Regions from separate parts of the Thiocapsa sp. C2-2m genome, predicted to be linked through region 3. Evidence: predicted binding sites of a transcription regulator. Region 3 holds the regulator's gene; each other region holds the start of a gene.

Region 1 (5,930 bases), on a different contig from region 3:
ATGGGAGACGGTTTGATGGTGCGCGTGGCCAGGTATCCCATCGGTCGGCTCGGCGCCTGCGGCCGGGCTCGCTCGCCTCGTCTGCCCGGTCGCGATCGCCGCGCGCTCGACTCCCACGGCTTCGATCAAGCCTGGTTCGGTCGGCCCTGAGTCCAGTGCTCCGATGACCAATCTCCGAAATCGACGGTCACCCCGCGGACGGGATGCGCAAAGCGACGGATCGGAAACGACTCCTCCGTGAGCCGCCCCGGTTGCCGCGCGTGACTTACTTGCTCAACCCTTGAATGTACTGAGACACCGCGGCGATCTCCTGATCGCTCAGCCGAGCCGCGGCGCCGCGCATCATCGCGTTCGGATCGTTGGCACGCAGCGCACCGCGGAAGTGCTCGAGGGTCTGCTTGGTGTAGTCCGCGTGCTGGGCCGAAACCCGCGGAAACTTGGCGAGCGACTGGCCTTGCCCGGCCGGGCCGTGACATCCGCTGCACGCCGGGACGCCGGTCTCCGGATTGCCCCAGCGATAGATGGATTCGCCCATGCTCGCCAACTCGGCATCCGCCGTGCCAGGGGTCTTGGGCTGAGTCGCGTAGTAGGCGGCCAGATCGAGGACCTCTTGATCGGTCAACGGCATGGCCATCGGGGTCATTTGCTCGTTGGCGCGGCGACCGGCCTTGTAGTCGGTCAACTGTTTCACGATGTATTCCGGGTGCTGTCCGGCCAGCTTAGGCCAGATCGGTACGATGCTGTTGCCTTGGGGACCGTGGCAGGCGATGCATACGCCGTTGGCTTTCGCTTCGCCGGCTTGCGGGTCTCCGACCTGAGGGGCGGCAACTTGGAGCCCTTGGGACGCGTGTGCCGCGCCACTTACCAAAGCCGTTGCCATCGTCACTGTTATCAGCCAGTTCTTTACCATGGAGGATGCCTAATCGGGTCGTGATTCATGGCCGCGACACCTTGCGCGGATCGACGGCCTGGTCGGGGGGCGAGAAAACCCATGGATGTATATCAGAACATCCGCATATGGGTCAAACCAGCGGTGTCTCGCATCCATCCAAACGAGGCCGTTTCACCTGCTCGAGGACAGGCAAGGAGCAAAAAAATTCCGTCATCCGGCGTCGTGATCCGGATCGTTTGACCATGAGCGTACTGCCGATGTCAACACATGGGCGGCGATGAAGGATCGGTCCTCGTCGGCCGCGTGGCGCTTGTCACTCTCGGCGTCGGTCCGATCTCAATGATTCATGTGCTTCATCGGTGCCTCGATTCGGCGCACCGGCGCCTGAACGGGCTTGCGCGAGCCGTCTTCGAAGATCAGGGTGAGATCGACCGCGTCTCCCGGCTCCAGGGGTTGTTTGAGGCCGATGAGCATGACATGCAGGCCGCCCGGCTTGAGGGTAACCGTCTCCCCGGCGGGCACTTCGATCTTCTCGATCCGGCGCATCCGCATCATCCCGCCTTCTTCGACGTGCGTGTGCAGCTCGACGATCTCCGAGACAGCGCTCTCGGCACCGACCAGCGCCTGGTTCTCCGCGGTTTGGTTCTCCAGGGACATGAAGACGGCGCTGTTCGGCTGGCCGGGCGGTACCGCCCGAGCGTAGGGATCGCCGATCGAGAGCTCCGCGCCAAGAGCGGAGAAGGAAGCGGCGAAGGAAATGGCGGTGAAGAAGGTGGCCGCGAGCAGTGGCAATGCATATCCGGGCATGATGTGTCCTCCAACAGACGGCATGGGTTGCGGGGTTCGGCGGGTTAAGGTTCGGACTGATTCTCGGCGGGCGGGCTCGATCCCAGCAGTGTTCGGATCGCCGCGACGATCTCCGCGGAGGGCGTGGCGTGATCGAGGTTGCGCACGAGCTTGCCTTGCGTGTCCACAAGATGACTGTAGGCGGAGTGATCCACGACGTAACCCATCGCCGAATCGTCGAGGTCGGTACGCCGGTAGGCTGCGCCGTAGAGCTTGGCGACCTCGGCGATTTGCTCGGTCGTGCCGGTTAGGCCGATGATCTCGGGGTGAAAATAGCCACTATACTCGGCGAGCCGCTCGACCGAATCCCGCTCGGGGTCGACGCTCACGAAGAGGACCCGGACCCGTTCCAACTCTTCGGGCGTCAGCGCCTTGAGCGCGCCTGCGATCAGGACCAGATTGGTCGGACAGATATCCGGACACCAGGTGTAGCCGAAGTAGATCAGAACCACGTTGCCGCGAAGATCGGCGAGGGCGACCGGGCCGTTTGCGGAGTCGAGAACAAAGTCACCGCCTTGCGGCGGCGAGGCCAGTTCCAGCGTGCTGTGCTTTGGCCCTTCCGGATCCACACCGACCCCGCTCGGGGTCCAATACAACAGCCATGCCAAGAGTCCGACGAGGACCAGGATTACGATGATCAGCAGCTTTCGCGTCATGATCGGGAGCCAGGCGGGGGAGAGTCGATCCCTGCATCTTGGGCAGCGGTGTGCGATTCGCCTTGACGTACGTCAATTACCCGGCGAAGACCCGGATAGGCGCGTGCTTTTGCGCGATAAGACCCGTGCCATGCGCCATTCGCCTCGATTGTACGAACCCTGTCGTGCTCGGCCTCGTCGGGCGGTGCAGACGTGCGCGCTCTGACCGGATGGTGGCAGTCGCGCGTGCTCGAGCGCGAGCGGGCGCGCGTCGACCCACACGACTTGGCGCGTGTCCGGGACGCCCTCCCGCTGCTCGATGACCTGACCGAAGAGGAGATCCGGCGTCTCGCCGATCTGGCCCTCCTCTTCCTGCGCGATAAACGTCTGGACCCCGCGCAAGGGCTTGAGCTGACGGACACGATGCGTCTGGCGATTGCCCTGCAGGCCTGTCTTCCCGTCCTTGAGCTGGGGCTGGATTGGTACCGCGGCTGGTATGCGGTCATCGTCTATCCGGAGGAGTTCGTTCCCGAGCGCGAGGTCATGGGCGACGACGGCGTGGTCTGGACCGAGCAGGAGGCGAAAAGCGGCGAGGCATGGGAGCAGGGGCCGGTCATCCTCTCGTGGGCGGATGTCGAGGCCGGGATGGAGCGCGACGGCTACAACGTCGTGATCCATGAGCTGGCTCACAAGCTCGACATGCGCGACGGGGCAGCGAACGGCTGCCCGCCGCTGCATGCCGGCATGTCGCCGAAGGTCTGGGCGGAGACCTTCTCCGCCGCCTACGAAGACCTGTGTCGACGAGTCGACGCCGACGAGGAAACACCGATCGACCCCTACGCGACAGAGTCGCCTGCCGAGTTTTTCGCCGTGCTCAGCGAGGGATTCTTCGAGCTGCCCGATCTCGTTCATTCCGAATACCCGGCGGTCTACGAGCAGATGCGGCTGTTCTACCGGCAAGACCCTTTGGCGCGACTCACTGCCGTTGCGGATGAGGTTCGACCGGCGCCTTAGCCGCGTCGGGCGTTGCGCCGAATCCCACACCTCGATTGCGCCGGGGCTGTCGTGATCCCGACAAGCGCTTGGCTCGGGTGCTGTCGTCTGTAATTCTTTCAGTCGGTTAACCCATCGCAAAGACCGGGCATGGTCTTTGCTTATCTGCCTTTCAGAGACATCTTTTCGCGGGGCCTGTGCCCCATCTCCGGAGGCAGCGTGATGGAGTTGAAGGTGATTGCCGATGCCGCGGGCGTGCCCGGCGGCGGTTGCGCGTCGAGCGGCTGCGGTGCCGGCGGCGAGAAGCTCGCTCATCTGCCCGAGGCGATCCGCGCCAAGATCAACAATCATCCCTGTTTCTCCGAGGATGCGCATCATCACTATGCGCGGATGCATGTTGCCGTCGCTCCCGCCTGCAACATCCAGTGTCACTACTGTAATCGCAAGTACGACTGCTCCAACGAGTCGCGCCCGGGTGTTGTCTCCGAGGTGCTGACCCCGGATCAGGCGGTCAAAAAGGTCATCGCCGTCGCCGCGGCCATCCCCCAGATGACGGTGCTCGGCATCGCCGGTCCGGGCGATCCGCTCGCCAATCCGCAGCGCACCTTGGAGACCTTTCGCCAGCTCTCCGAGAAGGCCCCGGACATTAAGCTGTGCGTCTCCACCAACGGGCTCGCGCTGCCCGACCTGGTCGACGAGATCTGCAAGCACAACATCGAGCACGTCACCATCACCATCAACTGCGTCGACCCGGACGTTGGCGCCAAGATCTATCCCTGGATCTTCTGGAACAATCGGCGGGTGACCGGGCGCAAGGCGGCCGAGATCCTGATCGAGCAGCAGCAGAAGGGCCTTGAGATGCTGGTCGCGCGCGGTGTCCTGGTCAAGGTCAACTCGGTGCTGATCCCGGGTGTGAACGCCGAGCATCTCAAGGAGGTCAGCCGGGTCGTCAAGGCCAAGGGGGCCTTCCTGCACAATGTCATGCCGCTCATCGCCGAGCCCGAGCACGGGACCTTCTACGGGTTGATGGGCCAACGCGGACCGACCAACGAGGAGCTGAGCGCACTGCAGGATGCCTGCGCCGGGGACATGGCCATGATGCGCCATTGCCGCCAATGCCGCGCGGATGCCGTCGGCATGCTCGGCGAGGATCGGGGCGACGAGTTCACACTCGACAAGATCGCGGAGCAGGAGGTCGATTACGCCGCCGCGATGGCCCGTCGTGCGGAGGTCCATGCCGCCATCGAGGCCAGCCGCATGGCGCAGCGCAACCAGTCCAGCGAGACCTTCGTCTCCATCGCCTCCTTGACCCGGCGTCGCCCCGCGCGCCCCGAGCCCCGTCCGGTGTTGATGGCGGTGGCCACCACCGGCGGCGGCGTGATCAACCAGCATTTTGGCCACGCCCGCGAGTTCCTGGTCTACGAGGCCAGCGCGAACGACGTGCGCTTCGTTGGTCACCGCAAGGTCGACCTCTATTGCTCCGGAGACGAGACCTGCGGCGACGGCGAGTCCGTTCTGGCCAAGACCATCCGTGTGCTCGACGGCTGCGAGGTCGTGCTCTGCTCGCGCATCGGCTACGAGCCTTGGGGCCAGCTAGAGGCCGCCGGAATCGCGCCGAACGGAGAGCATGCGATGGAGCCGATCGAGGAGGCGATTGCCGCGGTGTATCGCGAGATGGGGGAGGCGGGGCTGCTTGAACGCCCCGACGGCGCCGAACATCGCATGAGCGCTTAAACCGCGCCCGGTGCGGTACGCGATGTTCTTGGATGGGATCGGCTCCGGCAGATTGAACGACCGTTGGAGTCGGCGCGGTTTAAGGTATTAGAAGATAATAAATTCGAAACCGCGTTTCCGCAAAGGTCGGAGAAATCCTTGGGCCCGACACGCGATGAAAACGATGCAGTTCACTTTGGACGCGGTTTAGAGCGCAACACCAGACGAGACCCAGGGGAGACCAGTCATGGCATACAAGATTATCGAAGGGTGTGTAAATTGCTGGGCGTGCCTGCCGCTCTGTCCGAGCGAGGCGATCCGGGACGCAAGTCCGCATTTCATAATTGACGCACGCGCCTGCACCGAGTGCGAGGGCGACTTCGGCGATCCGCAGTGCGCGAGCATCTGCCCGATCGAGGGGGTCATTCTGGACGGTCTCGGGGTGCCGGTGAATCCGCCGGGGTCGCTGACCGGGATCCCGCCGGATCGGTGGGCGGAGATACGCACCCAGATCCAGGCTCGCTGAACCGCGCTCCGTGTGATCCGCGACCTTGGAGTGGTGCAGGCTTCGGTGTAGTCCGCGGCATTGGTGGGGCGCGGTTCAGGATTTTTTATCCGGTTGATTCAAATTGGAAAGGTGAGTTGATGTCGTCTGTGCTGTTCTACGAGAAGCCGGGGTGTTTGTCCAACGCCAAGCAGAAGGCGTTGCTGACGTCGCTCGGGCATCGTCTGACCGTGCGGAATCTGCTCGCCGAGCCTTGGACCGACGCGCGGCTGCGGCCGTTTTTCGGGGATCTGCCGGTGGTCGAGTGGTTCAATCCGACTGCACCTCGGATCAAGCGGGGCGAGGT
Region 2 (5,930 bases), on a different contig from region 3:
GGTAATGCCGGACGGTCGGTTTGCTATCGGAAGGAGACTATCGTACAGGAGAATCGAAGCGCTCGCGGATGTCGCCGAACGCCGCTGCATCGCGGTCACCCGAGCCGCTCGATCCGCGCATAGAGCCCCACACCCGCGCCGACCGCCATCGCCGAGGCACCTTGCCGAGGACGATCCGGCTGCCGACGGACACGTCGGCCGGCTGCAACGCGCCCGTGCACACTCTGCGTCGTTGCGGTTCAAACCGGAAAGGGTCCATTCTCGGACCCGGCCGACCGAAACGGAGGAGACACCCCGATGCCGTTACAATCGATCAACCCGTACACCGGCGCGTCCCTGGAGCAGATCGAGACGATCGACGAGACCGCGCTGGAGGCCGCGCTCGACGCGGCGGCACGGGCCGCATCCGCCTGGGGCGACCGGCCCGTCGCCGAGCGCGCGCGTCTGCTGCATGAGGTCGCCGAGCTCCTCCGCACCCGAACGCGTGATTTGGCCCGATGGATGACCTTGGAGATGGGCAAGCTGATCGGCGAGGCCGAGGCCGAGATCGGCAAGTGCGCGCTGGTTTGCGACTACTACGCCGAGAACGCCGAACGACTGCTCGCCGACGAGCCGATCGCCTCCGATGCCTCGTGCAGCATGGTCGTCCATCAGCCGCTGGGACCCGTGCTCGCCGTGATGCCCTGGAACTTCCCGTTCTGGCAGGTGTTTCGCTGCGCCGCACCCGCAATCGCGGCGGTTAATCCGGTTCTGCTCAAGCATGCCTCGAACGTCCCGCGCTGCGCCTTGGAGATCGATCGGCTGTTCGAGGACGCGGGCGCCCCGGACGGGGTCTTCCGCACGCTGCTGATCAATGCCCGCCGCGCGGAAGGTGTCGTCGCCGACCCGCGCGTGCGCGGCGTGAGCCTCACGGGCAGCGACGCGGCGGGCCGACGGGTCGCGTCCATCGCCGGCGAGAACCTCAAGCGGACGGTACTCGAGCTCGGCGGCTCCGACGCCTTCGTGGTGCTGGAAGACGCCGACCTCGACGAGGCTGTCGCGACCGCCGTGCGCTCGCGTTTCATGAACGCCGGCCAGAGCTGTATCGCGGCCAAGCGCTTCATCGTCGTCGACGCGATCGCGGAGACGTTCGTCGCGCAGCTGCGCACCGCAATCGAGGCGCTGGTTCCGGGTGATCCCCTGGACCCGAAGACGACCTTGGCACCGCTCGCACGTGCGGATCTTCGCGACACACTCCATGAGCAAGTGGTGGCGAGCCTCGACGCCGGGGCACGCCTAATCCTCGGCGGACAGCCATTGGACCGCCCCGGCTGGTTCTACGCGGCGACCTTGCTCGATGCCGTCGGACCCGGCATGCCGGCCTACGACGACGAGCTGTTCGGTCCCGTCGCGGCCGTCCTGCGCACGGCCGACGAGGGCGAGGCGCTTGAGATCGCCAACGACACCCGGTTCGGGCTCGGCGGCAGCGTCTGGACACGCGACAGCGCGCGCGGCGAGTGTTTTGCACGCCGGATGGCCTGCGGATGCGCCTTCGTCAACGGTCTGGTCAAGAGCGACCCGCGCCTGCCCTTCGGCGGGATCAAGGAGTCGGGCTACGGACGCGAGCTCGGCGCGCTCGGCATCCATGAGTTCGTCAACACCAAGACCTTGTGGATCCGCTAGGAATGTTGAGCCTTGGAGTGCCGGCCGACTCAACACCCTTGTGCTCCCCGGGACCAACCCATAACACGCCTCGTTGTCTCGGTACCTGCCATGGGCTATGTTTGCCACCTCCTACGGTTTCCCGGAGCCTCTCGTGACCGCCAAGCACGCCTTTCATCCCGAGTCCATCACGGACGCCAACGGACATCACAAGGTCGTCGTGTTGCCGATCGAAAAATACGGGTCGCTGATCGAGGATCTCGCGGACTTGGCCATCGTCGCCGAGCGCCCCGGTGAGCCAACCCTTTCCCGCGAGGCAGTCATGGATGAGCTAGAACGCGATGGCCTCCGACCGGATTGAGTGGAAGGAGTCCGCGCGCAAGGGGATCAAGCACATCGAGCACTGCACCCTTCGGCGCACTCTCGACGCCGTCATGTCACTCGGCATCAACCCAAGACCGGATGGTTGCCGCAATCCCCGAATCAATAGCGCCCGCCCGTCTTGTGCATGTAGTTCGCGAGCTCGGTGCGCTCGCGGTTGACACGCATTAGGTTCGTGTGGGTGACACGGAAGATCGCACGCATAACCTTGTAGACCAGGCGCGGATGGGGCTCGACCAGTGCCTCGAAATCATCGGGCTCCAGTGTCAGCACGCTGCTGTCATCCTCCGAGCGCAAGGCCGCCTTGCGCGCGGAGCCGTCGACGAAGGCACGGGTCCCGGCGCACTCGCCCGGACGCATCCGATAGAGAGACTCCTCGACCCCACCGACCGTCTTGCAGACGCACAGACGCCCCTCCGCCAGCAGAAACAGGGTGCGCCGCTGCTCGTCCTCGGAAACCAGCAACTCGCCGTTGGTCAGCCTGACGAGACCCATGCACTCCGCCAGAATCGACGCTTCCTTCTCGTCGAGCTCGGTGCCGAGCACCGAGCTGCGCACCAATGCCGCCCGATCCATCTGATTCATCGACCAATCTCCCGTTTCTCTCCGACACGAAGGACAGTGTGCAGTCATCGTCCGCGAGCACAGCAGCTGCGGATGCGGATGAAGCCCCATCAGTTTAGCGCGTCGGATCGGGATGTGCGCCATCGGCGAAGCACGCCTGGGTTCGGTCAAGGCGCGTCAAAGTCGTTTTCGACCAGCAGATTCGCCTTGATCTGCGGAACATCCCACTGGCTTGATGGTGTTTGATCCTTCTCCAGAGTCGCAAGCGAATAACCTGAATCTTCCAAAAAGCCGTCGAAGCATCTCAAGCGAAGGACGTCTCGGCACATCCTCCTCGGGCTCGACGATCCACACCGGCATGCACAGCCGGGGCGACTCTGGCGCGCTGTTTGCGTAGGTGATCTGCTGAGCCGATTGTTGGTTTTCTCTCGGAGCAGTCCCCGATGTCCATCCGAATCATGCTTGTGGACGCGCGTCCGGACCGACGCGAGGTGCTCGGGCCGGCCTTGAGCGCGGAGGGGTTCGACGTGGTGGCCTGTGTGGATCCGGACGAGGGACTTTTGAGCGCCGTGGCGCGTTATGCACCTGACGTGGTGCTGATCGATATCGACTCGCCGAGCCGGGATACCCTGGAGAACCTGCGCACCGTTCAGGCGCATCAGCCACGCCCCATGGTGATGTTCACGCAGGACGACGCCAACGAGAGCATCCGTCGGGCGATCGAGGCCGGTGTAAGCGCCTATGTCGTCGACGGGATCGAGCGGCGGCGTGTTCGGCCGATCGTCGAGGCGGCAATGGCGCGGTTCAGCCAGTTTCAGGCGTTGGAGAAGGAGCTTCTGGAGACTCGCAGCAAGCTGGCCGAGCGCAAGCTCATCGAGCGCGCCAAAGGGATCATCATGGCACAGCAGGGACTGTCCGAGGACGCGGCTTTCCAGGCGATGCGGCGGCTGGCGATGCGTAAGAACAAGAAACTGGCTGAGATTGCCGAGAGTGTGATTTCGGCGTCCGAGCTCTTTGCGCCTTAAACCGCGTTCAGCACGTGTCGGGTTGCTTCGGGGTTTGGTTGCGGCGATGCGGGTACTTGATACGTCGGCATTACTCGGTTTAGGTCATTGATTAAATAAGGAATCTATACGCAATGCATAGGTCGTAGGTTGGACAAAGCGCAGTGTGCCCGACCCGCGCCGGCATCACAGAAAGAGGTTGGTCACGCTGCGCTTTGTTCAATTGACCTGTCCATGTTGATCTTGAATCGTTCCTAAGAGACGCCCTTTGAGCCGTTCGTCTTGGTGCGTGGCAGGTCGATGCGCACCAAGGAAGAGCGGGGCGGAACGGCCACGCGAGTGCGCCGGATCGCCTGCGCCGACGACAGTGTTCTCGAATATCGGCAAAACTCCACAGATTAATCAATGATGTAGCTCTTGCGGCTTGATGAGTGCGACCGCTCTCTGGCTTTATGGCATCGATTATGCTTACTAGCCCTCGTCGATCACCCAACGGCGGGCTGATCGGAAGATCGTGGCCCCAATGATTGTGATCCAATTGGACGACGCCCCTCCGAGCCTGTAGGCAAGAGCGGCGCCTCTAATAATCAGACCAGGTCGACCCATGTGTGGTCGCAACGACCGGTCGTCGAATCCGCCCGATCGTCGAATCAAAGAGCAGTTTCGGCATGGTCATGGCGGCCATGTCAACGGACAAAGGCGTCCATCGTGCAACGCGCAGCGTTGCCTGGTGGACGCCTTTTTTCGTTGTGGGTTTTCGTTTTCAGGTTTCCGTTTCATGTACTGCTATCGACAGAGGTCAACATGCGCGATCAAGACAGACTCGACCGACCGACCTGCGGCGCCCTGCCGACACGCCTTGCCGCAGCCGGCATCGCTGCGCTCGTGCTGAGCCTGGCGGCCGGCGCATCCGCCGAGCCGCTCGGCCCGCCCGAGAAGGAGGACCTCAAGCTCGGCTTCATCAAGCTCACCGATATGGCACCGCTCGCCATCGCCTACGAGAAAGGCTTCTTCGAGGACGAAGATCTCTTTGTCACCTTGGAGGCTCAGGCCAATTGGAAGGTACTGCTCGATCGCGTCATCGACGGCCAGCTCGACGGCGCCCACATGCTTGCCGGCCAGCCCTTGGCCGCAACCATCGGCTTCGGGACCGAAGCGGCGATCGTCACCCCGCTCAGCATGGACCTGAACGGGAACGCCGTCACCGTCTCGAACGCGGTGTGGGAGCAGATGAAGCCGCACGTCCCGAAGATGGCCGACGGCCGTCCCGAGCATCCGATCAAGGCCGATGCGCTCAAGCCCGTCGTGGAGAGCTTCAAGGCCGCGGGCAAGCCCTTCAAGATGGGCATGGTTTTCCCGGTCTCGACGCACAACTACGAGCTGCGCTACTGGCTCGCCGCCGGCGGACTGCACCCCGGCTACTACGCACCCCATAAGAACAACACCGACGGGCAGATCGATGCGGATGTTCTGCTTTCGGTCACTCCGCCCCCGCAGATGCCCGCCACCATGGAGTCCGGAACGATCGACGGCTACTGCGTCGGCGAGCCTTGGAACCAGCAGGCGGTCTTTATGGGCATCGGCGTCCCCGTGATCACGGACCACGAGATCTGGCCGTACAACCCGGAGAAGGTCTTCGGCATGACCGCCGGGTTCGTCGAGGCCAATCCCAATACCTCCGTGCGGATCGTCAAAGCAATGCTGCGGGCAGCCAAATGGCTCGACGAGAACGACAACGCCAACCGGGCCGAGGCGGTCAAGATTCTGTCGCGGCCGAACTATGTCGGCGCGGACGAGGCGGTCATCGCCGCGTCCATGACCGGCACCTTCGAGTACGAGAAAGGCGACAGCCGCGAGGTTCCGGACTTCAACGTCTTCTTCCGCCACAACGCGAGTTACCCCTATTACTCGGATGCCGTTTGGTATCTCACCCAGATGCGCCGTTGGGGCCAGATTGCCGAGCCCAAGTCCGACGACTGGTACATGGCGACGGCCAAGCAGGTCTATCGGCCCGATCTCTACCGCCGGGCGGCCGAGTCGCTGATCGCCGACGGCCTGATGGAGGCGTCCGACTTCCCGGACTTCGACGCGGAGACCGGATTTAAACCGACGCAAACCGGATTCATCGACGGCATCGACTACGACGGCAGCCGGCCAAACGCCTATCTGGAGCAGTTCTCGATCGGTCTGAAGGGCGACACGCAGTTGTAAAGCACGGCCTGAAGCGTCCGGCGTCGGGGAGCCCCGAGCCGGACGCGAACCCATCGACTCCGGAGAAACCCATGTCGAACATCGACGTCACCGCAAAGACCTACGACCTGCCCTGGTTGGCGCAAACCA
Region 3 (5,930 bases):
CGTTCCCGCTCGAGAAGGCGCTCGAAGACAGTCTCCGTGCTCAAGCGTGGGTGGTCGTTGGCAAGCAGCTCGGCAAGGGTCTCGAGCAAGCGCTTCTTGCTGGCAATCTCAAGCCCTTGACCGATCCGGGCCTCGTTGATCAGTGCGGGGCTGAGCATCGGTATCGGCTCCCGTGCGCCGCTGGTAAGCGGCACTTCGGCTGGCTTCTGGATCGCTGTCCGCACGGCGATGGCGGGCGAAGGTGTCTGCTCATGGATCCTGAATATCGTGGTTAGTGTTTAGTGGTTAGTGGCTAGAAACAAATTCTTGAACTGTGCCGTCACGACCGGAACGCCAAAAAAGCGGCGCGTATTGGGTCTGTCCTCGGATGCTCCGGTCGGGGCCGTCGATTGCGTCTGCCGACCCCGTGCCGGATCCCGTTCGTTAAATGCCTTCGACGGGCAGGAGCGCCCCTCGGAGGTCTCGGGTACGTCAGATCCGATCGGGCTCTTCGCCCTCGCTGATCTTCGGGTTCGCGCCGCGATGATCGCTCTTCTTCTCCTTGTGGCGCAGCACTTGGCGATCGAGTTTGTCGATCAGTCCGTCGATCGCGGCATACATGTCCTCGTGGACAGAGTCGGCAAAGACTTTGTTGCCGTTGATATGCAGAGTGGCCTCCGCCTTTTGGGCAAGCTTTTCAACGCTCAGAACGACATGAGCGTTGATGACGTGGTCGAAGTGCCGCGCAAGGCGCTCGAACTTCGTGTCGACGTAGCCTTTCAGCGCGTCGGTGACGTCGATGTGATGACCCGTCAGGTTGATCTGCATCTGTTGACTCCTTATGGTTCAAACGGCCTGTTAATCCAGGCGCTTGCGCTCGTTCGAGGGTGGAACCCCCATGGCCTCGCGGTACTTGGCGACAGTTCGCCGCGCGACGTTGATCCCCTGATCGGCAAGCTCCTGTGCGATCTTGCTGTCGCTCATGGGCTTTTTCGCGGACTCGGCGGCGATCAGCTTGCGGATCAGGGCGCGAATCGCGGTCGACGAGCATTCCCCGCCGGAAGCGGTGTTGACGTGCGAGGAAAAGAAATACTTGAACTCGAAGCTCCCCCGCGGCGTATGCATGAATTTCTGTGTGGTTACTCGAGATACGGTCGACTCGTGCAGCTCCAATGCCTCGGCGACATCGCGCAGAACCATCGGCTTCATCGCCTCGTCCCCGTGCTCGAAGAATTCCTGCTGCATCTCGACGATCTTCGCGCCGACGCGCAGCACCGTGTCGTTGCGGCTGGCCAGGCTCTTGATGAACCAGCGTGCCTCCTGCAAATGGCTCTTCAAGGTGACGCCGTCCGCGCTTTGATCGGCGCGCCGGATCAGGCGCGCATAGTCGGCGTTCACTCTGAGTTTAGGCATCGACTCGGGATTTAGCTCGACCGACCATCGGCCCTCGCGTTTGCGCACGAAGATATCCGGGACGACATACTGGGCCGGCGTGCCGGCGATCAGGCTTCCGGGGCGCGGATTGAGCCGACGGATCAACGTCAGCGCACCGGCAACGGTCTCCTCGGGTTCCTTCAACTGACGCACCAGGGAGGCGACGTCGCGCTTGGCCAGATACTCGAACCCGTCGCGGCAGATCGCCGTCGCAGCGCTCCGACATGGCGTTTGGGGGGGCAGCTGACTCAGTTGGATCAGCAGACATTCCGCAAGGTTGCGGGCACCCACGCCCGGCGGGTCGAAGGACTGAATGCGGTGAACGACCGCCTCCACTTCCTCTGCACTGATCTCGGGATGGTCGATGGTCAGGAGCAGCTCGTCGACATCGATGCGCAGATAGCCGTCGGCGTCGATCGAATCGATGACCGCTTGGGCGATCATGTTGTCGCGCTCGCTCAGCCTGCAGAGGTTGAGCTGCCACGCGAGGTGGTCGAGCAGTGTCTGAGGGCGGCTCTGCTGGGCAAAGGGATCGTAATCCGAACCGTCGTCCGAGCCGTGCGACGTGCTCGGCAAGTAGGAATCGAAGACATCGGTCCAGAGCGTGTCGACCGGCAGCTCCTCGGGCATCTCGTTGGATTCGGCGTGAATCTCGCGGTCGACGGCTTGCTCGACCGAACCCCGCGGTGTTTCGATATCTTCGCTTTGGATCGTGCCCGTCTGCTGCTCCTCGCCGGCGTTGAAGCGGTCCGCGTCGTCGCCTTCCTCCAACATCAGGTTGGTATCCAGCGCCTCCTGAATCTCCTTCTGAAGCTCCAGGGTCGAGAGCTGCAACAGACGGATCGCCTGCTGCAACTGAGGCGTCATGGTCAGGTGCTGGCCGAGCCGAAGCTGGATGGATTGCTTCATGGATCGCGGATGCGCTTCTCGAGGTGTTCGATCAGGTGGCCGCCATGGCCCATGCTGCTCGATTCTAGCCGTTTCAGTCCGGTGAAGGCGTCATCAGCCGTGGCAGGATCCCATCTTACACCCAACATCTCGGAAAGAGCAGCCAACCGATGCACGTGCCGATGCGCATGCGGGCTCGCCCCTACATGGAAAAATCCGCGCCAAGGTAGACATCGCGGACCTGCTGATCGGCCAGAAGCTGCGCCGGGGTGCCCGCCGCGATGACGCACCCCGAGCTGATGATGTAGCCTCGATCACAGATATCGAGCGTCTCGCGCACGTTGTGATCGGTGATCAGCACGCCGATCCCGCGATCGCGCAGATGCGAGACAATGGCCTTGATGTCGCCGACGGCGATAGGGTCGACCCCGGCGAAGGGCTCGTCGAGCAGCATCACCAGGGGGTCGACCGCGAGCGCGCGTGCGATCTCGAGGCGCCGTCGCTCCCCGCCCGAGAGGCTGAGCGCGAGCGATCCGCCGACATGGGCGATCCCGAGCTCTTCGAGCAGGCGCTCGCAGCGCAGGTTGCGATCAGCCCGAGAAAGGTCGCCGCGCGCCTCCAGGATGGCGAGGATGTTGTCGCGCGCGCTGAGCTTGCGAAACACCGAGGGTTCCTGTGCCAGATAGCTCAGGCCGGCGCGTGCGCGCGCATGCATGGGTTTTAGGGTGATGTCCTGCCCGCTCAGCGCGATACGGCCCTCGTCCGCGGGAATGAGGCCGACGATTAGATAGAAGCAGGTGGTCTTGCCCGCCCCGTTCGGTCCGAGCAGGCCCACGACCTCGCCGGCGTCCACGCCGACGCTCACATCGCGTAAAACTTGACGGCCGCGATAGCTCTTCTTCAGATGCTCCGCGCGCAACGTGCTGGACCGGCTACCCGAAACAAGGTCGTTCATCTGAACCGCGCTGGCTCCGAGGCTATTGGCGGCATCCGAAATGCGCTCCCGCATCGACCCCGGTGATTGCCTCCGGCGCGGTTCAGTTTCATTCCTCCTCCGGCGTGATGGTGATCTTGACCCGTCCGCCGCCCCCCGCACGGAAATGGGCGCGGGCGCGATCATAGACGATGCGCTCGCTCGCGACGCGGTCGGCTCCCTGAATCAGCAAGGCGTCCTCGATGAGGGTGAGCTCGTCCTTGTCGGCGTCGTATTCCATGCGCCTGGCGAAGGCCAGGACCTCGCCCTCGTCGTTGTCGAGGAGCTGTTTGAAGCTGGCCGGCGCGCCGAGTGCGATAATAAAGCGCGGGCGGCGGTCGTCGCGATGGTAAACGGTCACATGATCGCCGAGAAGCCGCATGCTCCCCTGGTCGACTTGGACATTGCCGACATAAATACTGGTGTTCTCCGCCTCCAGGACCTCGACATCGTCTGCTTCGATCAGGATGGGTTGGCTCGCATCGTCCTCGAGCGCCGCCGCCGTGGCGCACGCGAGGGTGATGACGCAGGCCAGGGTCGCGGCCAGGGCGGAGCCCCGGCGCTGACGGTCGTAGAATCCTCTGTCGCTCATGGCTCCTCGATCTGCTCGGGTGCGATAAAGATATGTGCGCGTCCGTCGAACTGGGCACGCACGGGCTCGTCGTACCAGAGGCGCATCCCGGTCGCGGTCAGCCGATCCAACGCGCTGTTGACTTGGACCGGTCGATCGGTTTCGGCGAAGGCCTGTTTGTGCCAGATGCGCATCAGCTCGGTCTCCATCCGGGTGGCGGGCCGACTCGCGTCACCCTTGCGCTCAAGCTCCACGGCGCCCTCGAGACGGACCTCTTCGCCGCCGGGGAGGACCAGGCCGCTATTCGCGCGTGCGCGCCAGGGCTCGGCTTCGGTCTCGCCTTCACGCTGAAAGAGTGTCATGCGCGGGCGATCCAGCTCCGAGAGATCCTCCTCGACATACTGGCGCAGCTCCTCGGCGATCAAGCGCCGGCTCGGTTTGCCCGTGTCGTCGGTCTCGACAGCGGTGAAGCGTGCAACGACATAATCCGGGAGCCGCGCACGCTCGACCTCGGGTGCGGCCGGCTCGGGTTCGGGGCGCAGCTGCCACCATCCCAACAGTCCGGAGCCGACGAAGAAGGCGGCGAGCATCCACTGCCGTGAGGACCAGATCGGCAGGTCGCTGACCCGAAGTCGTCCGCTCATGGCGTGCCGGAGACGATCCGCGCCCAGGTTCCCTGCGCCTCCATGACGAGCTCGCAGACCTCGCGCGCGGCCCCGCGACCGCCGCGCGCTTGGGTACAGAGATGGGCGTGGCCGCGCACCAAATGGTGCGCGTCTGCGACCGCGATGGCGAGCCCGACCCGACGCATGATCGGCAGATCCATCAGATCGTCTCCGACATAGGCGATGGCCTCGTCGTCGAGAGACAGGTCGCGTTTGAGCGTCTCGTAGGCCGGAAGCTTGTCGCGACAGCCCTGGAAAAGGTGCTCTACGCCCAGACTTTGCATGCGGATGCTCACCACCTGCGAGGTCCGGCCCGTGATGATCCCGATCTGCACCCCGCTCTCCTGAAGCATCACCATACCGTGTCCGTCACGCGAGTTGAACGCCTTGTACTCTTGGCCGTCGTCGCCGAGATAGAGGCTGCCGTCGGTCAGCACCCCGTCGACGTCGAAGATGACCAGGCGGATCCGGGCGGCGCGTTCGAGGATGTCTTGCATGGGGTCAGTCCTCTTGGGTGTCGAGTCGGGGGGCCGGGGGGAGCCTCCGGTTTCTAGTCTCCAGCTATCAGCTATCAGCTATCAGCTATCAGCTATCAGCTATCAGCTATCAGCTATCAGCTATCAGCTTTCAACCTTTGGCTGGCGGCCGGTAGCTGACGGCTGGTGGCCGGCGGCTGACGGCTGATAGCTGATAGCTGATAGCTGAAAGCTGGCGGCTTCCTCACATGACCCCTGCGCGCAGTAGATCGTGCATGTTCAGTGCGCCGACGGGTCGGCCGGCGTCGTCGATGACCAGCAGCGCGTTGATGGACCGCGACTCCATGAGGCGCAGGGCCTCGGCAGCAAGGGCCTCGGCCTGGATCGTGATGCAGTTGGGGGTCAGTAGGGTGTCGATGGCGGTGCGATGGACATCGATCCCGCGGTCGAGCGCGCGTCGCAGGTCGCCGTCGGTGAAGATCCCGGCAAGGCGGCCGTCGTCGTCGACCACGGCGCTCATGCCCAGGCCTTTGCGGGACATCTCTTCCAGGGTGGCGCGCAAGGTCGTGCCTAGAGGGACCGACGGCAACTGCTCGTCGCGGTGCATGACCTCGCCGACATGCAGCAACAGCCGCCGTCCGAGACTGCCGGCCGGATGGGAGCGGGCGAAGTCCTCGGCGGTGAAACCGCGGCTCTCGAGCAGGGCGATGGCCAGGGCATCGCCCATCACCAGGGTTGCGGTGGTGCTTGAGGTCGGGGCAAGGCCGAGCGGACAGGCCTCGCTCGCGACGCTCACGTCGAGATGGACGTCGCCCTCTCGCGCCAAGGTTGATTTGGGCTTGCCGGTCATACTGATCAGGGGCACGCCGAGCCGTTTGAGCAAGGGCAGCAGCATCAAGAGCTCGGCCGTTTCGCCAGAGTTGGACAGGGCCAGGACCACGTCG
Region 4 (5,930 bases), on a different contig from region 3:
GTCGCCCCTACGTCGCTAAAAGGCGCCCCTTGTCGCTAAAAGGCGCCCCTTGTCGCTAAAGGGCGACTAAAGTCGCCCCTACGTCGCCCCTACGTCGCCCCTACGTCGCCCCTACGTCGCCCCTTGTCGCCCCGTCGCCCGTACGGAGTGGTCGCTCCTCCGCAGGGAAGTACTTAAAAAGTGCGCAGGAAGAACGGAATCACCATCGCATTGGTCAGGTCGATGAAGAAGGCCGAGACCAGCGGGACGATGATGAAGGCCCGGTGCGACGGGCCGAAACGCTGGGTCACCGCCGCCATGTTGGCCATCGCCGTCGGCGTCGAGCCGAGCGTGACGCCGCCGAATCCGGCCGAGACGACCGCCGCGTCGTAGTTTTTACCCATCAACGGGAACAGTACAAAGATGGTGACGGTCACCGCCAGGACGAATTGAGCCGCCAGGATGGTGAAGATGGGGCCGGCCAGATCGATGAGGGTCCAGAGCTGCATGCTCATCAGCGACATGGCGAGGAAGGCACCGAGCGAGATGTCGGCGATCAGCGCGATCGCGGGGGTACGTGTCGGCCAGGTCACCCCGCTCCATTTTGAGAAGTTTTTGGGCACCAGATTGGTGATGAGGATGCCCGCGAAGAGGCAGGTCACGAAGAGCGGCAGCATGAGGCCGGCCTCCGCAATCGCCCTATTCAGCGCGTACCCGATGATGATGCAGATGTGGATGGCGAGGACGGCGCCCAGAAAGTCCATGTGATCGACGCCTTGCTTGCGCTGATTCTCGGTCAATCCGACATCCTGAACCTCTTCGACCACCTGGGGCGCGGGCGTGAGCTTGTGCCGCGTGATCAGGAACTTCGCGATCGGGCCGCCCATGATGCTGGCGAGGATCAACCCGAAGGTTGCGCTGGCGATACCGATCTCCATGGCGTTGGAGATCCCGAAGTTCTCGGCGATCGAGGGCGCCCAAGCAATGGTCGTCCCGTGCCCGCCGATTAAGGACACGCTGCCCCCGACCACGCCGACCGCCGCCGGCAGATCGAAGAGCGAGGCGACACCGATCCCGGTGAGGTTCTGCGCGAGCATGAAGGCGATCGTGATGGCCAACAGGATCAAGAGCGGGCGGCCTCCGGCGAGCAGATCTCGTGCGCTCGCATTGATGCCGATGGTGGTGAAGAAATAGACGAGCAAGATGTCGCGCGCGCGCAGCTCGAACTCGATCGCGTGGCCGGAGGCGAAATAGAGCAGCCCGAAGAGGGCCGAGAAGAGCAGTCCGCCGGTCACCGGCTCGGGGATGCTGAACTCGCGCAGAAAACCGACCTTGGTGTTCAGCAGCTTGCCGACGAACAGCACGACGATGCCGATCGTCACGGCCAGGAATGAATCGATCCGGATGATACCGTCCAACAGCTCCATACTCGTGCCTCTTGGTTGTTGAGTGAAATGCACGCACAGGCCATCTTCATCACTCCGGCCATTTTGGCACCTGCTGCAGAGCGCCTTCGGGCATGCGTGACACCGCTGAGCGGATGTCACGAGCTGAAGGTTTCGGTGGCCGATCTAGTGATCGGGCCGCTCGCACTTGGGCGCGGCTTCGTGTCTATCTGCAAGTCCGTGCATGTGCTTTGGGGTCTGAGCCCGGCGGTACGCGTCGATTCGAGCGCGCCAGCGCCGGACTCCGTGAGTGTTCCGAATACCCGACCAGCGGATGCGGACTCATTCGAATGCAGCGGGAGGATACCTGCTTGTCCGCATTCGATCCATTGCGTGTGGCTCGGCTTCGGCCGGCGGTTGACTGCCGCTACGACCCCGGAGCACTCCCCGCGCGGCGCCCGAGCGCCGAGGGCCGGGATCGTCGCGCAGCGGCCGGGGATCCTTCTCTCGCTGTCCTCGCCTAGTAAGCCGGGCCGTCCGCGTCGTAGCGAAGCCCCTTCGCGCCGGCCTGTTCACGGATCGCATCGTAGAGTCGATGATCCAGCGAGTCCTTCGCGCCGCCTTGCTCGGCGATCTGCTGTTTCAGATAGGTGTCGCGCTGTACCGCAAGCGACTGGATCTCCTCGGACAGTGCCTTGCGCCGCTCGGCCGTTTCGTCGATCAGGGTCTGCTGCTCCTCGGGCGCCATCGCCTGCAGAGGCGCCGGGAGCGCCGCCGGGGCGATCGCCGACAGATCCACCCGACCGCTTGCGACATCCTCCACCAGCTCCTTGTCGCCGAGCAGGTTGGACTTGCCCGCATCCGTTGCGTTGAATGCGGCGCGACGTGCTCTGGACTCGACGGAAGACCCCGCGTGGAGCTTGTCCGTCGCGGCCTCTTTGCGGGCCTGCGCCGCCTTCTCGTCGGCCGTGCCGTAGTAGAGCCGCGTGTCGTCGAGCTGCGCCGAAAGCTCGGCGAGCTTGTGGTCGAAGGGCGTAGCGATGGCGACGGCGCCGCCCGCTTGGTCGACACGAAAATAGGTGCCGCCGCCAAGCTGGGCGATCCGCTGCCAATGCACGGTGGTACCTATGTCCTCGCCGCATTGAACCGCGTTGACGGCAATGCCCTTCTGTCGAGCGACAGCGATGGATTCAGCGTATTGCACGTCGTCCCGATAGTCGAGGTGCGGCGGGGCATCGCCGACCAGGAACACCACCTTGTAGGCATCGGGATCGCGGCTCCAGGAGATCCGATGGATCGCCTCGTGGAGCGCCTGGTTGACGCTCTCCGGACCGTCTCCGCCGCCGCCCGCCTCGAAGTCCATGAGTGTCGCCTGGATCGAATCGATGTCTCGCGACAGGCCGACGATCTGCGTGACGTAGGCGTCGCCGCGATCCCGATAGGCCACCAGGCCGATGCGGATCTCAGGCGCGGGCTGCGCGGAGGCCATGGTCGAGGCGATGGACCAGATCTTGTCCTTGGCGGTCTGGATGAGGCCGCCCATGCTGCCGGTCGTGTCCAGGACGAACACCAGCTCCACGAGAGGGCGTTCGTTGGCCAGGCGATCGACAGACGGGAGATCGAGGGGCGGCAGGAGGACGGGTGTCGGATCCTCGGGCGGTGTGTCGACGGCGACCGCGCCTCGGTCGGTCGGGTAGAGCGCCACCGTGCCTGCGGTGGCCGCGAAGAGTGCGAGTGCAATGAGCTTGGTCTTCATGGTCATGTCTCCGGATCGATCAGTTGGATGAGGCGTGCTTGCGCAAAGCCGCCTCGGCGATGCGGTAGGCGCGCTCGAAGGCGTCTTCGTGCGACGGCGCGCGCCCGCGCCGTCGCGCGGCCGGACCGGGCGGGATCGCGACAAATCCGGCCTGCACAAGGAAAAAGCACCAGAGTCCGAGCAGCAGACTTCCGGTCTGCAGCAGCGCCCAGATACCCGCGGCGAGGGAGAGGAGCCCGAGCGCGAGGTCTGCAAGCGCCGGCACAAGGCTCGCATGGAAGAAGAGCGCGCGAATCAGCCAGAGCATTCCGACGTGGAGCAGGAGATAGAGCGCGAGCGGCGGGGCAGCGAGCCAGAGTCCGACCGCTGCGAGGCACCACGCCAGGAAGGCCGTGAAGCGCCCGACGCGCACGGGCGTACGGGCCAGTAGATAGACCAGGTAGCCGAGCGCAAGGCCGGCGATGACCGGGCGCAGCATGCCGCCGCCCGCCACCGCGGAGAGTGCCGTGTACGCGGACGCGCCCGAGAGGCTCGCTGCGAGGGCGACTCCGACACCTTCGAGAAAGGTGGGGCGGGTCATGACCCTGCCCTCCGACTCTGCTCGCGCAGGAAGGCCACCTCGACATCGGCGTCCCCCACCGCGACCGAGGCCGTGGTCCAGTCTGCATCGGCATCCTCACCGGTCTCATCCGTGACCAGCTCGGCCCTGTGCCGGACCTCCGCAAGTCGCTGTCGATTCTCGACGATCCGGTTCCGCAGCTCGGTCAGGGTGCGCGAGAGGCCCTCCCGACGGTTTGTCGCCAGCCTTTGAAACTGCTCGGTCTCGAGCCGACGCCGAATCAGCGCACGGGCGAGGTCTTCTCGGTCCGACCGGAAGCAGAGGTCGAGCTGCTCGTCGATCTCGCGCAGGGTGCGGTCGAGGTCCGTCAGACGGTGCGTCTGCTCCTGCTGCTCGGCCTCCAGACGCCGGGCCTGCTGCTCTTCGCGGGCGAGCGCCTCTTCCATGTCAAGGACTGCTTGGCGCAGCAGCGCGGCGGGCTCCTCGATGCGGTCAAGGACTGCGTTGACATCGGCTCGCAACAGCCGGGACATGCGGGTGACGAGTGTCATGATGGCCTCCTTCGGGGCTGAGTTGCTCGGCAACTGCAGTCTAGGAAGGCGGCCGGCCCGGCCATAGGCGCGCTTGGGTAAAGATTGGGGCGGCGGATTTACATGGATTTTACGTGCCGTCGGCGGGGCGCCTTGCTACCCTGTGGTCTGATATGCATAACAAGTTCAGCCTCTTGATCGTCGAGGACGAGCCGGCCATCCGCACCGGTCTCGAGGATCTGTTCGTCTATCACGGCTATAGGGTCGAATCGGCCGCCGACGGGCACGCGGGATTGCGCAAGGCACTGACCGGCCGGTTTGACCTGATCCTGCTCGACGTCATGCTGCCGGGCCTGAACGGTTTCGACATCTGCGAGCGCATCCGCGCCGCCGACCGCGAGCAGCCGATCATCATGCTCACGGCCAAGACCGGCGACGAGGACATCGTCCAGGGTCTTCGCCTGGGCGCCGACGACTATGTCGGCAAGCCCTTCTCGGTGACCCAGCTGGTCGCCCGGGTGGAGGCTGTGCTGCGCCGCGCGCGTCTCGGTATCGAGCGTGACCGCATCGCGCTCGGCGAGGAGGTCGAGATCGATGTCCGCAACCTCGCCGGTCGTCGCGGCACGGAGACCATCGCCTTCACTCGACGCGAGATGGAGGTTCTGCAGTATCTCGGCGCCAATCCGGACCGAGCGGTCTCGCGCGAGGAGCTGCTGAACAAGGTCTGGGGCTATGCGCGCGGCCTGGACATCGAAACCCGGACGGTGGACATCCACATCGCCAAGCTGCGGCGCAAGCTCGAACCCGACCCGGCACAACCGCGCTATCTGGTCACGGTGCGCGGTGCCGGCTACCGCCTGCTGAGCGGCTGACATGCGCAGGACCGGCCTCGCCGGCTGGAACCCGCGGCGGCTGCGTCTCGTGCTCGGCCTCTTCTTCGTCGCGCTCGCGATCCCGGCCGGTCTGCTCATTCACCAAGCCTTAGGACACTTGAAATGGGCGGCCTTCCGGCAGCACCAGTTGCTGGCCGAGGAGTTGGCTGCGCGTATCGACAGAGGTCTCCGGGATAGGGTGCGTGAGGAAGAGACGCGCGTCGTCACGGACTACGGTTTTCTCGTCGCGACGGAGGACGGGACCGGCAGCCTCCGGCAGCGTTCGCCGCTCGCTCGGTTCCCCGTTTCCGGTGCGCTTCCGGGGCTCGTCGGCCATTTCCAGGTGGACGCGGGCGGAACTTTGACCACACCTCTGGTCCCGCGGCGCAGCGAAGATGGGCGGGATCTCGGGATCGCGCCCGACGAGCTCGCCGGGCGGGAAGCGCTGGAAGCGCACATCCGCGGGATCCTCACGGACAACCGACTGGTTCAGTCGGCCCGGATCGAGGCCGACGCGGTGCCTGCGGGTCGTCGCGACAAGGACAGCCCGGGACCGGTCGTCAGTGCCCCGGAGCGCGCGACGACGGAGGATGCGCGGGCGCCGCCGCAGGCAGCCTTCGACCGACTCTCCGAGATCGTTGCCTCGCCGACGCGGGAGAAGACGCAAGCACGCAGCACACTCGGCCGAATCGAGGACCTGAATCTCGATGAGCGCTTTCAGCAGGCGGCACCGGTCGCGCCGCTCACCACCGAGGGTCTTCGCCTGCGCGAGCCGCAGGACGACAGCCGACCGGAGCAGGGCCTCGCGCGCAAGGACGGCCGCGTTCCGGCCATGGCGGGTTCCGCGGC

What was found. The regulator sigma-54, encoded in region 3, starts transcription at its own class of promoters, with help from an activator protein. The targets are predictions, from matches to a motif close to TGGCANGNTNCNTGCTT.
Region 1: a site for sigma-54 is predicted at 3,513-3,529, ahead of nifB (nitrogenase cofactor biosynthesis protein NifB). Genes of this name have one in related genera too.
Region 2: a site for sigma-54 is predicted at 2,965-2,981, ahead of AADX97_RS02330 (ANTAR domain-containing response regulator). Genes of this name have one in related genera too.
Region 4: a site for sigma-54 is predicted at 4,333-4,349, ahead of AADX97_RS01545 (PspA/IM30 family protein). Genes of this name have one in related genera too.

Annotation. Positions count from the first base shown of each region.
Region 1 covers NZ_JBBWVD010000034.1:48,916-54,845, forward strand. Annotated here, with positions in the region: gene AADX97_RS22460 (cytochrome c) at 266-910, opposite strand; gene AADX97_RS22465 (copper chaperone PCu(A)C) at 1,229-1,699, opposite strand; gene AADX97_RS22470 (SCO family protein) at 1,744-2,394, opposite strand; gene AADX97_RS22475 (zinc-dependent peptidase) at 2,587-3,387, shown strand; gene nifB (nitrogenase cofactor biosynthesis protein NifB) at 3,589-5,100, shown strand; gene AADX97_RS22485 (ferredoxin) at 5,327-5,605, shown strand; gene AADX97_RS22490 (ArsC/Spx/MgsR family protein) at 5,725-5,930, shown strand, end outside.
Region 2 covers NZ_JBBWVD010000002.1:219,676-225,605, reverse strand. Annotated here, with positions in the region: gene AADX97_RS02345 (NAD-dependent succinate-semialdehyde dehydrogenase) at 298-1,662, shown strand; gene AADX97_RS02340 (hypothetical protein) at 1,796-2,002, shown strand; gene AADX97_RS02335 (Crp/Fnr family transcriptional regulator) at 2,125-2,607, opposite strand; gene AADX97_RS02330 (ANTAR domain-containing response regulator) at 3,030-3,611, shown strand; gene AADX97_RS02325 (CmpA/NrtA family ABC transporter substrate-binding protein) at 4,395-5,801, shown strand; gene AADX97_RS02320 (ABC transporter permease) at 5,873-5,930, shown strand, end outside.
Region 3 covers NZ_JBBWVD010000012.1:56,274-62,203, forward strand. Annotated here, with positions in the region: gene AADX97_RS11110 (PTS sugar transporter subunit IIA) at 1-158, opposite strand, end outside; gene hpf (ribosome hibernation-promoting factor, HPF/YfiA family) at 472-807, opposite strand; gene AADX97_RS11120 (RNA polymerase factor sigma-54) at 838-2,322, opposite strand; gene lptB (LPS export ABC transporter ATP-binding protein) at 2,504-3,256, opposite strand; gene lptA (lipopolysaccharide transport periplasmic protein LptA) at 3,345-3,866, opposite strand; gene lptC (LPS export ABC transporter periplasmic protein LptC) at 3,863-4,489, opposite strand; gene kdsC (3-deoxy-manno-octulosonate-8-phosphatase KdsC) at 4,486-5,007, opposite strand; gene AADX97_RS11145 (KpsF/GutQ family sugar-phosphate isomerase) at 5,231-5,930, opposite strand, start outside.
Region 4 covers NZ_JBBWVD010000002.1:24,962-30,891, forward strand. Annotated here, with positions in the region: gene gltS (sodium/glutamate symporter) at 174-1,406, opposite strand; gene AADX97_RS01535 (VWA domain-containing protein) at 1,885-3,120, opposite strand; gene AADX97_RS01540 (hypothetical protein) at 3,140-3,700, opposite strand; gene AADX97_RS01545 (PspA/IM30 family protein) at 3,697-4,230, opposite strand; gene AADX97_RS01550 (response regulator transcription factor) at 4,383-5,081, shown strand; gene AADX97_RS01555 (ATP-binding protein) at 5,083-5,930, shown strand, end outside.